DNA from 3 places in the Peribacillus sp. NPDC058075 genome. Region 2 is predicted to be linked to each of the others. Evidence: riboswitches for the same ligand, from Rfam matches in the RefSeq annotation. Region 2 holds a riboswitch; each other region holds the start of a gene.
What was found. Region 2 has a riboswitch for thiamine pyrophosphate ahead of thiC (phosphomethylpyrimidine synthase ThiC). Riboswitches for the same ligand answer to the same signal wherever they lie in the genome.

Region 1 (3,368 bases), 3.0 Mb from region 2:
GGAAGAGCACATAGAGTTCAGAGAGGCAGAACTATCTGATCTACCCAAAATTGTTGAAATATATAATTCGACAATTGCTTCAAGAATGGTCACGGCGGATACGGAGCCTGTATCCGTCCAATCGAGGGTTAAATGGTTTGAGGAACATCATTCAGAAAGTAGACCGCTATATATCATTGCTATAGAAGGGAAAACTGCTGGATGGATGAGCTTTCAATCCTTCTATGGCCGACCGGCGTATAATTCCACTGCCGAAATCAGCATTTATATGGATGATTATTTCCGGGGAAAAGGAATCGGACAAATTTCGATTCAAAAGGCAATTGAATGGAGTCCAAAATTAGGTATTAAGACTTTATTGGGTTTCATTTTCGCCCACAATTTACCGAGCCTTAAGCTTTTTTCCAAATTCGGGTTTGAAGAATGGGCACATTTACCTCAAGTTGCCGAGCTGGATGGCATTGAGCGGGATTTGATCATTCTTGGTAAACGTGTCGATTTTTAAGATAATTCTTTAGAGCTATTGCCTTGAGCAGTAGCTTTTTCAAATTAATGCAGTTCGAATTGGCTAATTTAAAAATACCTATATGCTTTTTGGAGAGAAAAGTATTCAGACTCTCTTTTACTTGCTAACGCATTTAATAGCGTATCCAATTCTTGACTGGCTTGAACAGTTAGCAGACTTGTTAAGCCGTAACTTGCTGCCAATTTGATCATTTCCTGTCTCTTTTCTTCTACTTTTTCTATAGTTACCTTACGGCAAGGCATTATATGTCACCTCCCATTTATTCAATTTTTTTACACTTTCATCATAATGAAACCACTAGTTAAAATCAACTATTTTTTAGAAATAAAATGTGTAATTTTATAGGTTAAATGTGACAAAACACCTACTTTATTCTTTAATTATGTATATTTTATGTCATTTCCTATTAAACGCAAAAAAGCACCCACTGGTGTACTGTGAATGCTTAATCATATCCCCTATCCAAGAACCCAAAATATAGTCCATCGCTTACTAAGTCATCCATTCAGAAGGTGACTCGTTATTAGGTCTATTTATTACAATCTTATATTCATCTTCAAGCACTTTTAATGGGGCATCATAAAGGTGCCTTTCATCAGAAGTTTTGTATACTCCATTGGCCAATAGCTCTTCAATGAGCATTGCCTTCCTCTGTTCAATCCTCTTAAATAATTCTGCCATGTAAATGGCTCCTTTCCTAGTCATCCTAGAGCCTGCTTCTAGTTAGCTAACTTTATCAACTTATTTGATTTTCACCAAATTATATATACCTTTTCTATTATGTCACTAAACGTTATTTCCCAAAAATAAAAGCCCCTTCTAATTCAAGAAGAGGCTGACAATGTCCGTACGGCTCTTCTTATCTTCCAAGCATAAGCTTGTTGGATTTAGCACAGTTCCCAAAACGGGTCCGCTGCCGAGGTTTCTTAGGGCCAAGTCCCTCCACCTCTCTGGATAAGAATTCGATATATAATTGTTGTAGAAATGATTCTATCCTAATAATCATCAAAAGTCAATTACCTGGTTCTCCCTTTTTTCCTTGACATAAAGTTTATCCCTCTTTTAAATACGGGTTGCAATTTCTTGTCTTTCTGATATGATGTCAGTAATTACATACAATTCACACCACTAGGGGAGTCTTTTTTTAGACTGAGATGGAATTAATTCCGGACCCTTTGAACCTGAACCGGCTCATACCGGCGGAGGGAAGTGGATGATATCGTCCATTCACAGACTATATCCATCTACCCCGTTCCGTATTCAGGAACGGGGTTTTTCATTATCAAAGGGAACCATTATGAAGGAGGATGAACAATGGAGAATATTAAAACAAAAACATTCAGTGATAGACTTCATTCACGGGCAAAAGAGATTTGGAAAAGGAACCATTCACATCCCTTTGTCCAGGCAATTGGAAACGGCACGCTTCCTGAAAAGAAATTTGCCTATTACCTGAAGCAGGACTATATCTATCTCATGGATTATTCCAAGCTCTTCGCTTTAGGTGTCATCAAAGCTCATAACATCGAAACCATGGCAAAGTTTTCGAGTATTTTAAATGAAACCCTTCAAGTGGAAATGGATATCCATCGGCATTATGCTTCCGAATTCGGAATCAGTTCCAAAGAATTGGAAGATACAGAACCTACTCCCACCACTCTAGCCTATACAGGTTACATGCTAAATGCAGCTCAGCATGGGACTTTGGCAGACTTGATCGCCTGTCTCCTGCCCTGCGCTTGGGATTATTATGAAATCGGTTTGCTATTAAAAGAACAAAATGGAGCAGCATTGGAAAACAATCGCTACGCAGATTGGATAAGGTCCTATTCATCGCCTGAATTCGGGGAAGCACACAAGTGGCTGATCGCATTGTTGGAAGAATTGACGGAGGGCATGCCAGAAAAGGAACTTCTTAGATTAGAAAAGCACTTTTTGGTTACGTCCCGATATGAATATTTATTCTGGGATATGGTTCAAAATGAGCAGGATTGGCCGCTGTAGGTCGCAGACATGATGAATCCTATCAAGAAACTGACGTTGACTGCCATGATCACGGCTATTACGACGCTGACCAGTTCATTTATTTTCATCCCTGCAGGATTTGCAAAGGTCTTTCCTGTTCAGCATCTGGCAAATGTCCTCACGGCCGTTCTATTGGGGCCTGCTTATGCTGTGACACAAGCTTTCTTAGTTTCCATCATTAGAAACATGTCTGGTACCGGTTCAATATTCGCCTTTCCCGGCAGCATGATCGGTGCACTTTTGGCTGCCATCCTTTATCGAAAAACACAAAGCTTAAAATTCGCTTGTTTAGGTGAAGTGATCGGGACCGGCATTCTCGGTTCCCTGGCCTGTTATCCACTTGCCATCCTCCTATTGGGAGAAAAAGCTGCTCTTTTTGGTTTTTTACCGGCTTTTATGCTCAGTTCATTCGCAGGTTCGATTTTAGCTTTCATATTACTTAAAATACTTCTAAAAAATAATTATATGAAGGGGTTTTTTTATGAAAACAGCATTAACCATCGCCGGCTCTGATTCAGGGGGCGGTGCTGGAATACAAGCGGATTTAAAAACATTTTCTGCACATGGGGTCTTTGGAATGTCTGCCATCACAGCCGTAACCGCACAAAATACAATGGAAGTCCGTTCTGTACAGCCAATAGAAACAGCTATCATATCGGACCAAATTGCAGCTATATTTGAAGATATTCCTGTCGATGCAGTAAAAATAGGCATGCTCGGATCAAAAGAAATCGTGGAAACAGTCGCAGCGTCCCTTAAAACCTACATGCCTGCCATCGTTATCCTTGACCCTGTCATGATTTCCAAAAGCGGCCAC
Region 2 (3,368 bases):
TTCAGTAAGGGTTTAATGGTTACACATACTTTTTTAAAAAGTTTTACATAGGGTAATATATTGATAAGGGTTTTTTACAAGAAAAAGAAATGTATATTTTAAAAGTTAAAAAGGAGAAGATATGAAAATTGGTTTGGTACGGCATTTTAAGGTGGCACATGAATTTCCTACTGGGAGATCGGTAACGGCGGATGATATGAAGCAATGGTTTGAGGACTATGATGCAGCCGATATTATTTATGGGACGACTTTATTTGGCGTGGAAGAATGGCAGGCATGTTATTGCAGTGATATGTCGAGAGCTGTCAAGACAGCGGAGCATATCTATCCAGGTACGGTTCACCGGATGGAAGAGCTGCGGGAAATACCCTCCCCGCCTCTTAAAGGAAGGGTAAAACTGCCATTCATCCTTTGGGCCATCTGGATTCGCTGCTGCTCGGTGTTCAAAAAGCAGACAAGGGCGGAAATTAAGATCGCAGAGCGAAGGATCAATAAAGTATTGGATGAAGTCTTTGCAAAGGGGGAACGGGATGTGCTGATCGTGAGTCATGCCGCCCTCATGGTATATATGAGGAAAGAGCTGATCCGACGGGGGTTCACCGGTCCAAAATTCAATATCGCCAGTAATGGTAAGCTGTATGTATTTGAAAGATGATAAGTGAGTAAGGGTTTCCCGCTAGAAAAGGTAAGTCATTTTCCGAATAGTTATTCTTTTTTTATTGGTTGTGGTTTATTATTGTAATAGTGTAATTTTTACGAATTCAATAATAGGGAAAGAGGGGTGGACATTTTGCTGAAGGCAGTTTTTTTTGATTTAGATGATACATTACTATGGGATCAGAAAAGTGTAAAAGAAGCTTTTGTGGCCACATGTGAAGCGGCCAAGGAGAAATATGATCTAAATGTCGACGAGTTTGAAGAAGCTGTGCGAAAGGAAGCGCGTGAGCTTTATTCTTCTTACGATACATATGCATTCACACAAATGATCGGAATCAACCCATTTGAGGGGCTATGGGGAAATTTCCAGGATGATCATGATGAATTCAGGAAGATGGCGGGGATTGCACCGGCTTATCGGAAAGAAGCGTGGACGAGAGGGTTATTGGCATTAGGGATCGATGACCCAGAATTTGGGCTTGAACTGGCAGAACGTTTCCCTGCGGAGAGACGCAAAAAGCCATTTATCTATGAAGAAACATTCCGTGTTCTGGATGAATTAAAAGGGAAGTATAAGTTGCTATTGCTTACGAACGGATCTCCTGAGCTGCAAAATACTAAACTTGAAATCACTCCTGAACTGGTTCCTTATTTCGACCAAATCGTGATATCAGGCGCATTTGGAAGAGGTAAACCGGATGCCTCCATTTTTGAGCATGCTTTGGAAATCATGGAGCTTGATAAGGATGAAGTATTGATGGTCGGCGATAATTTAATGACGGATATCCTCGGGGCGTCACGAGTAGGCATAAAGTCGGTTTGGATAAATCGTCATGATAAGGAACGGAATGAAGTGATTCCAACCTATGAAATCAAGCATTTAGAGGAGCTTTACCCAATCCTTGAGAGCCTGGGGAATTAATTAACGGCTCTCCTTCAAAAAACAAATTTTGGAGAGTTGTAATGAAAATATTAGGTCTTTCAAATTATTTACAGGATGAAAAGGGTGAGATATAGTTACCCTGTAATCAATTAAATTATTCAGACTAGGGGTGTCCAATAAAAGTTGGGCTGAGAGAGAAGCGCTTAAGCTTCTTAACCCTCAGGACCTGATCTGGTTCATACCAGCGTGGGGAAGTTAGAATCTACTAAACAATGACTTTTCAATTGGTCATTTCTGTAGTCATACTAACGTTAGCCAGGTCTTAAATATGAGATCTGGCTTTTTCGTGCGAAATGGATTGGATTTTGTCCTTTTTAAATGAACTTAAAAAGGAGAAATGAAATCATGAAGAGTAATTCTGTAGATGACATGAATGTTTCAATTATGTCCAGTTTTGCCGGGAGTAAAAAAGTGTATGTTGAGGGATCTAGACCTGATATTAAAGTACCTATGCGTGAAATTAAGCTAAGTCCGACTACAGGGTCATTCGGCGAAGAGGAGAATCCGCCTTTACGAGTATATGACACAAGCGGTTTTTATACGGATTCAGAATATCCCATTGATATTCATACAGGTCTTGCCCCGATTAGACGCAGATGGGTTTTGGAAAGGGAAGATGTTGAAGAGTATGAAGGGCGTGAAATAAAGCCCGAAGATAACGGCTATAAAAAAGAGTCACAATCCAACGCCGAAGTTTTTCCGGGATTGAAAAGAAAACCATTGCGTGCTGCGAAAGGGCAAAACGTAACCCAGCTCCATTATGCCCGAAAAGGTATCATAACTCCGGAAATGGAGTTCATCTCGATCAGGGAAAATGTAGCCCCTGAGTTTGTAAGAGAAGAGGTAGCTAGCGGGAGGGCGATCATACCGGCAAATATTAATCATCCCGAAAGTGAGCCCATGATCATCGGACGTAATTTTCATGTGAAAATAAATGCGAATATTGGAAATTCCGCTGTTAGTTCATCGATTGAAGCTGAAGTGGAGAAAATGACTTGGGCTACACGTTGGGGTGCAGACAACATAATGGATCTTTCCACCGGTAAGAATATTCACACGACCCGAGAATGGATTATCAGAAATTCACCTGTGCCAGTTGGGACGGTTCCGATATATCAAGCATTGGAAAAAGTGAATGGAGTCGCGGAAGATTTAAATTGGGAAGTTTTCCGGGATACATTAATCGAGCAGGCTGAGCAAGGTGTCGATTACTTCACCATACACGCTGGTGTGCTTTTACGATACATTCCCATGACAGCAAAGCGAGTTACGGGCATCGTTTCCCGAGGGGGCTCCATCATGGCACAATGGTGCTTGGCCCACCATCAAGAAAGTTTTCTCTATACTCACTTTGAAGAGATTTGTGAAATCATGAAGGCGTATGATGTTTCTTTCTCTTTAGGTGACGGCCTCCGTCCGGGCTCCATTGCAGATGCAAACGATGAGGCTCAATTTGCTGAATTGGAAACACTGGGGGAACTGACGAAGATTGCTTGGAAGCACGATGTTCAAGTCATGGTGGAGGGACCTGGTCACGTACCGATGCATTTGATCAAAGAAAATATGGATAAGCAGCTGGAAGTCTGTCAAGAAGCCCCATTCTATACCCTGGGACCATTGACGACGGATATAGCTCCTGGATACGATCATATCACTTCTGCGATTGGTGCTGCCATGATTGGATGGTTTGGAACAGCCATGCTTTGTTATGTGACGCCGAAAGAGCATTTGGGTCTTCCGAATAAAGAGGATGTTCGTGTAGGGGTCA
Region 3 (3,368 bases), 2.1 Mb from region 2:
TTGCCAATGAAAAAAGCAAAAAAAAATTTTCGTAATTTCATATTATGAAATTTGAGCAATAATAAAATTTTTAAGTTAACTATAATGAAATCATAATCAAAGAGTAGGAGGTGACAAGTTGGATGGGCGCGAGTTGAGAAATTGCTTTGGTACATTCCCGACAGGAGTTCCGATAGAGCGTTGGTTTGATTGGGTTTCCTTGGATCCTCCGCTTACTTAATTGTCAATTCATAAAAAAGCAAAAGCCTGAACTGGCATGAAAGAAAAATCTTTTACCATTGAACAGGGATCCATTGCTTGGAAATTTGCGGGCAGCATCCAGGGAACACTTGAAATCGACTGCGATAACAAGGGGGTTTCTAATGGAAGTGTTGCCTGGATGGATTGCAAACCATGGAAAGAGAATGATGCTGGTGATCATGTCAAGCATCCAGATAAGATAGCGATTATCGATAAAAAAAGTAGTTTTACTTACAAGCAGCTTGGTAAGTTGGTCGATCGAATCGCATTGGGTCTCTTGCATATAGGATTGGGTAAGGGGGATCCTTGATAAGAGTCCTACTGCGCTAAAAATGCTCAAATATTCCTTGCAGCTAGAGTAGGATCAAGTGGAGAGGCAGTTTATTCGGCTGCAAAGGGAGGGGTGATTGCCTTCACAAAAACGATAGCAAGAGAAATGGCACGTCACAAACTCAACATCAATTGTATTGCGCCAGGTCCTGCTAATACGCCCCTATTTCAAGAAATAGGCTCTTATAATGAAGGTATAGCAGGCGCCTTGGAAAAAGCGATTCCATTCCGCCGGCTTGCACAGCCAGAGGACATTGCTAGTGCTGTTGCCTATTTCGTTTCGGAAGATGCAGGATATATTACGGGGCAAACACTTTCCGTAAATGGTGGATTAACAATGGTTTAAACGATCATGGTAAGGGTGTTATGCAAGATTGAAAGGTTAGTAACCATAAATCATTAAGTTGAAAACTTTTTCTAATACGTTTGACAATTGGATTTATCGTGTTAATATAAAGGCAAATGAAATTTAATATACAATTTGTACCACTAGGGGTGCTTTATAGGTGAAAGTTGATTTTTACCGCAGAAGCTGAGATTAAAGTATGACTTTAAGACCCTTAGAACCTGATCTGGTTTATACCAGCGTAGGGAAGTGGGGTCTGGAACAATACGTTTCTGTATTATTTCAAGTACAACCACTTTCTTTACGTTTAAGAAAGTGGTTTTTTGTTTGCAAAAAATAGGGGTGATAAAAGGTTTATATTCGTGAATTTTCTTAAAAAATATCATTTGGGGGTAATGGACATGAAGTTTTCAGAGGAAATCCGTCAGGAAGCTGATCATATTTGGGAAGCTAGTTTTAATCACCCGTTTGTTGCAGGAATAGGAGATGGCACATTGCCATTGGAGAGTTTTCGTTTTTATGTCATGCAAGATGCCTATTATTTATCTCATTTTGCTAGAGTTCAAGCTTTAGGGGCAGTTAAAGCTACTGATTTACATACAACAAGCAGGCTTGCCGGCCATGCACAAGGAACATATGAAGCGGAGTTGAAGCTTCATGAGAATTTTTCTGAGAGATTAGGCATCACAAAAGAAGAACGGGATAATTTCAAACCTGCCCCGACTGCTTATGCTTATACTTCCCATATGTATCGTGCGGCTTATTCGGGACATTTAGGGGATGTTATTGCAGCTATCTTGCCGTGTTACTGGCTGTATTACGAAATAGGTGAAAGACTGCAAGGGTGCCTGCCCGAAGAGCCGATTTATCAAGAATGGATAGCGGCTTACGGAGGGGAGTGGTTCCGCACGTTGGTGGAAGAACAAATTGCGAGGCTTGATGAAATTGCTGAAAAAGTGACAGACGAAGATAAGGAACGAATGAAAGAGCATTTTATCCTCAGCAGCCAATATGAATACTCATTTTGGGAAATGGCTTATCGTTTAGAGACATGGCCTGTGCATAAGGAAACACTAGAAGTATAAAGGGGAATGAAACAATGAAAAAAGGATTGAAATTAACGGACATATTGGTAACGATCGTGATTGCGGTAGCATTTGGAATCGTTTATATCCTTTGGGGTTCGATTTATTATTCCGTTAAACCGTTAGGATTACATTTGGATCAACTTATTTATGGAATGTGGTTTATAGCCGGCCCCGTCGCCTTTTTAATTTTACGGAAACCGGGTGTGGCACTTTTGGCGGAGATAGCAGCAGCTTCCGGGGAGTTCTTTCTTGGTTCACCATGGGGGCTGACCGTACTTTTATATGGGGTGGTACAAGGTTTGTTCGCGGAACTGGTGTTCATGGCGTTCAAATATAAAAAATTCAATATGCCGGTGGCCGTTTTAGCTGCGATAGCTTCCTGCCTGGCATCAGTTATCATGGATTTTGCATACGGGGAAATAGGTGCGCTTTCTACTTGGAATCTATCGTTATTCATGATAGCGAGGTTTGTGGGTTCCATATTCTTTGCAGGTGTTACCGCTTATTATCTAGTTAAAGTCCTGGAAGCAACAGGCGTAACTAATCTTGTGCGTCCGGTTTCAAATAAAGATTATGCAGAACTGGATCAAAAGTAGAGGTTGAGGGCCATGGAACCAATCGTTTCTGTTGAAAAGTTAAGAATGAAATTTCCCGGTGATGAATCTTTGATATTCAAGGACCTATCACTATCGTTTGATCAGGGAGAAAAAGTGCTTTTGTTGGGACCGTCAGGATGTGGTAAGTCGACTCTTTTACAAGTGTTAAGCGGATTGATTCCGAATTCCATCGAAGTACCGATGAAAACGGAGAAATTGAAATGCCCTTCTTCATGGGGGTATGTTTTTCAAGACCCTGATAGTCAGTTTTGCATGCCATTTGCCGATGAGGAAATTGCCTTCGTCCTAGAGAATCTTTCCGTCCCGAAAGAAGAAATGAAAGAGAAGATTCAAAATCATTTCCGTAAAGTAGGATTGAACCTGGGCCATACAAGTATTGAAACATTATCAGGCGGGATGAAACAGCGTCTGGCAATCGCTTCAGTATTGGCCCTTGAACCAGAAGTGATATTTTTAGATGAACCAACCGCCATGCTTGATCCCGAAGGAACGAAAGAAATCTGGGAATTGTTAAAGGAAGTCGGAAGAGACAAAACGGTTATTATCGTCGAGCATAAAATTGACCATGTTTTAGAATTCATCGAAAGAATCGTGCTTTTTAACGGTGACGGTCAAATCATAGCTGATGGTCCAAGAGACACCATTCTTTCACTATATAAAAATGAAATGAAAGAACATGGAATTTGGTTCCCGGGTGTTTGGGATGAATATCTACAGAAGTATGCACCGATTCGGGAACACCCCTTT

Region 1: another riboswitch for thiamine pyrophosphate. It lies ahead of tenA (thiaminase II); the one in region 2 lies ahead of thiC (phosphomethylpyrimidine synthase ThiC).
Region 3: another riboswitch for thiamine pyrophosphate. It lies ahead of tenA (thiaminase II); the one in region 2 lies ahead of thiC (phosphomethylpyrimidine synthase ThiC).

The regions. Positions count from the first base shown of each region.
Region 1 covers NZ_JBHVSL010000001.1:2,970,063-2,973,430, forward strand. Annotated here, with positions in the region: gene ACFVS1_RS14720 (GNAT family N-acetyltransferase) at 1-505, shown strand, start outside; gene ACFVS1_RS14725 (Spo0E family sporulation regulatory protein-aspartic acid phosphatase) at 574-768, opposite strand; gene ACFVS1_RS14730 (Fur-regulated basic protein FbpA) at 1,019-1,207, opposite strand; SAM riboswitch class I at 1,383-1,487, opposite strand; TPP riboswitch at 1,647-1,751, shown strand; gene tenA (thiaminase II) at 1,841-2,530, shown strand; gene thiW (energy coupling factor transporter S component ThiW) at 2,543-3,064, shown strand; gene thiD (bifunctional hydroxymethylpyrimidine kinase/phosphomethylpyrimidine kinase) at 3,033-3,368, shown strand, end outside.
Region 2 covers NZ_JBHVSL010000001.1:17,677-21,044, forward strand. Annotated here, with positions in the region: gene ACFVS1_RS00175 (histidine phosphatase family protein) at 122-655, shown strand; gene ACFVS1_RS00180 (HAD family hydrolase) at 791-1,579, shown strand; TPP riboswitch at 1,696-1,810, shown strand; gene thiC (phosphomethylpyrimidine synthase ThiC) at 1,946-3,368, shown strand, end outside.
Region 3 covers NZ_JBHVSL010000001.1:2,109,173-2,112,540, reverse strand. Annotated here, with positions in the region: gene ACFVS1_RS10460 (AMP-binding protein) at 257-550, shown strand; gene ACFVS1_RS10455 (SDR family oxidoreductase) at 581-916, shown strand; TPP riboswitch at 1,052-1,181, shown strand; gene tenA (thiaminase II) at 1,318-2,001, shown strand; gene ACFVS1_RS10445 (ECF transporter S component) at 2,016-2,600, shown strand; gene ACFVS1_RS10440 (ABC transporter ATP-binding protein) at 2,613-3,368, shown strand, end outside.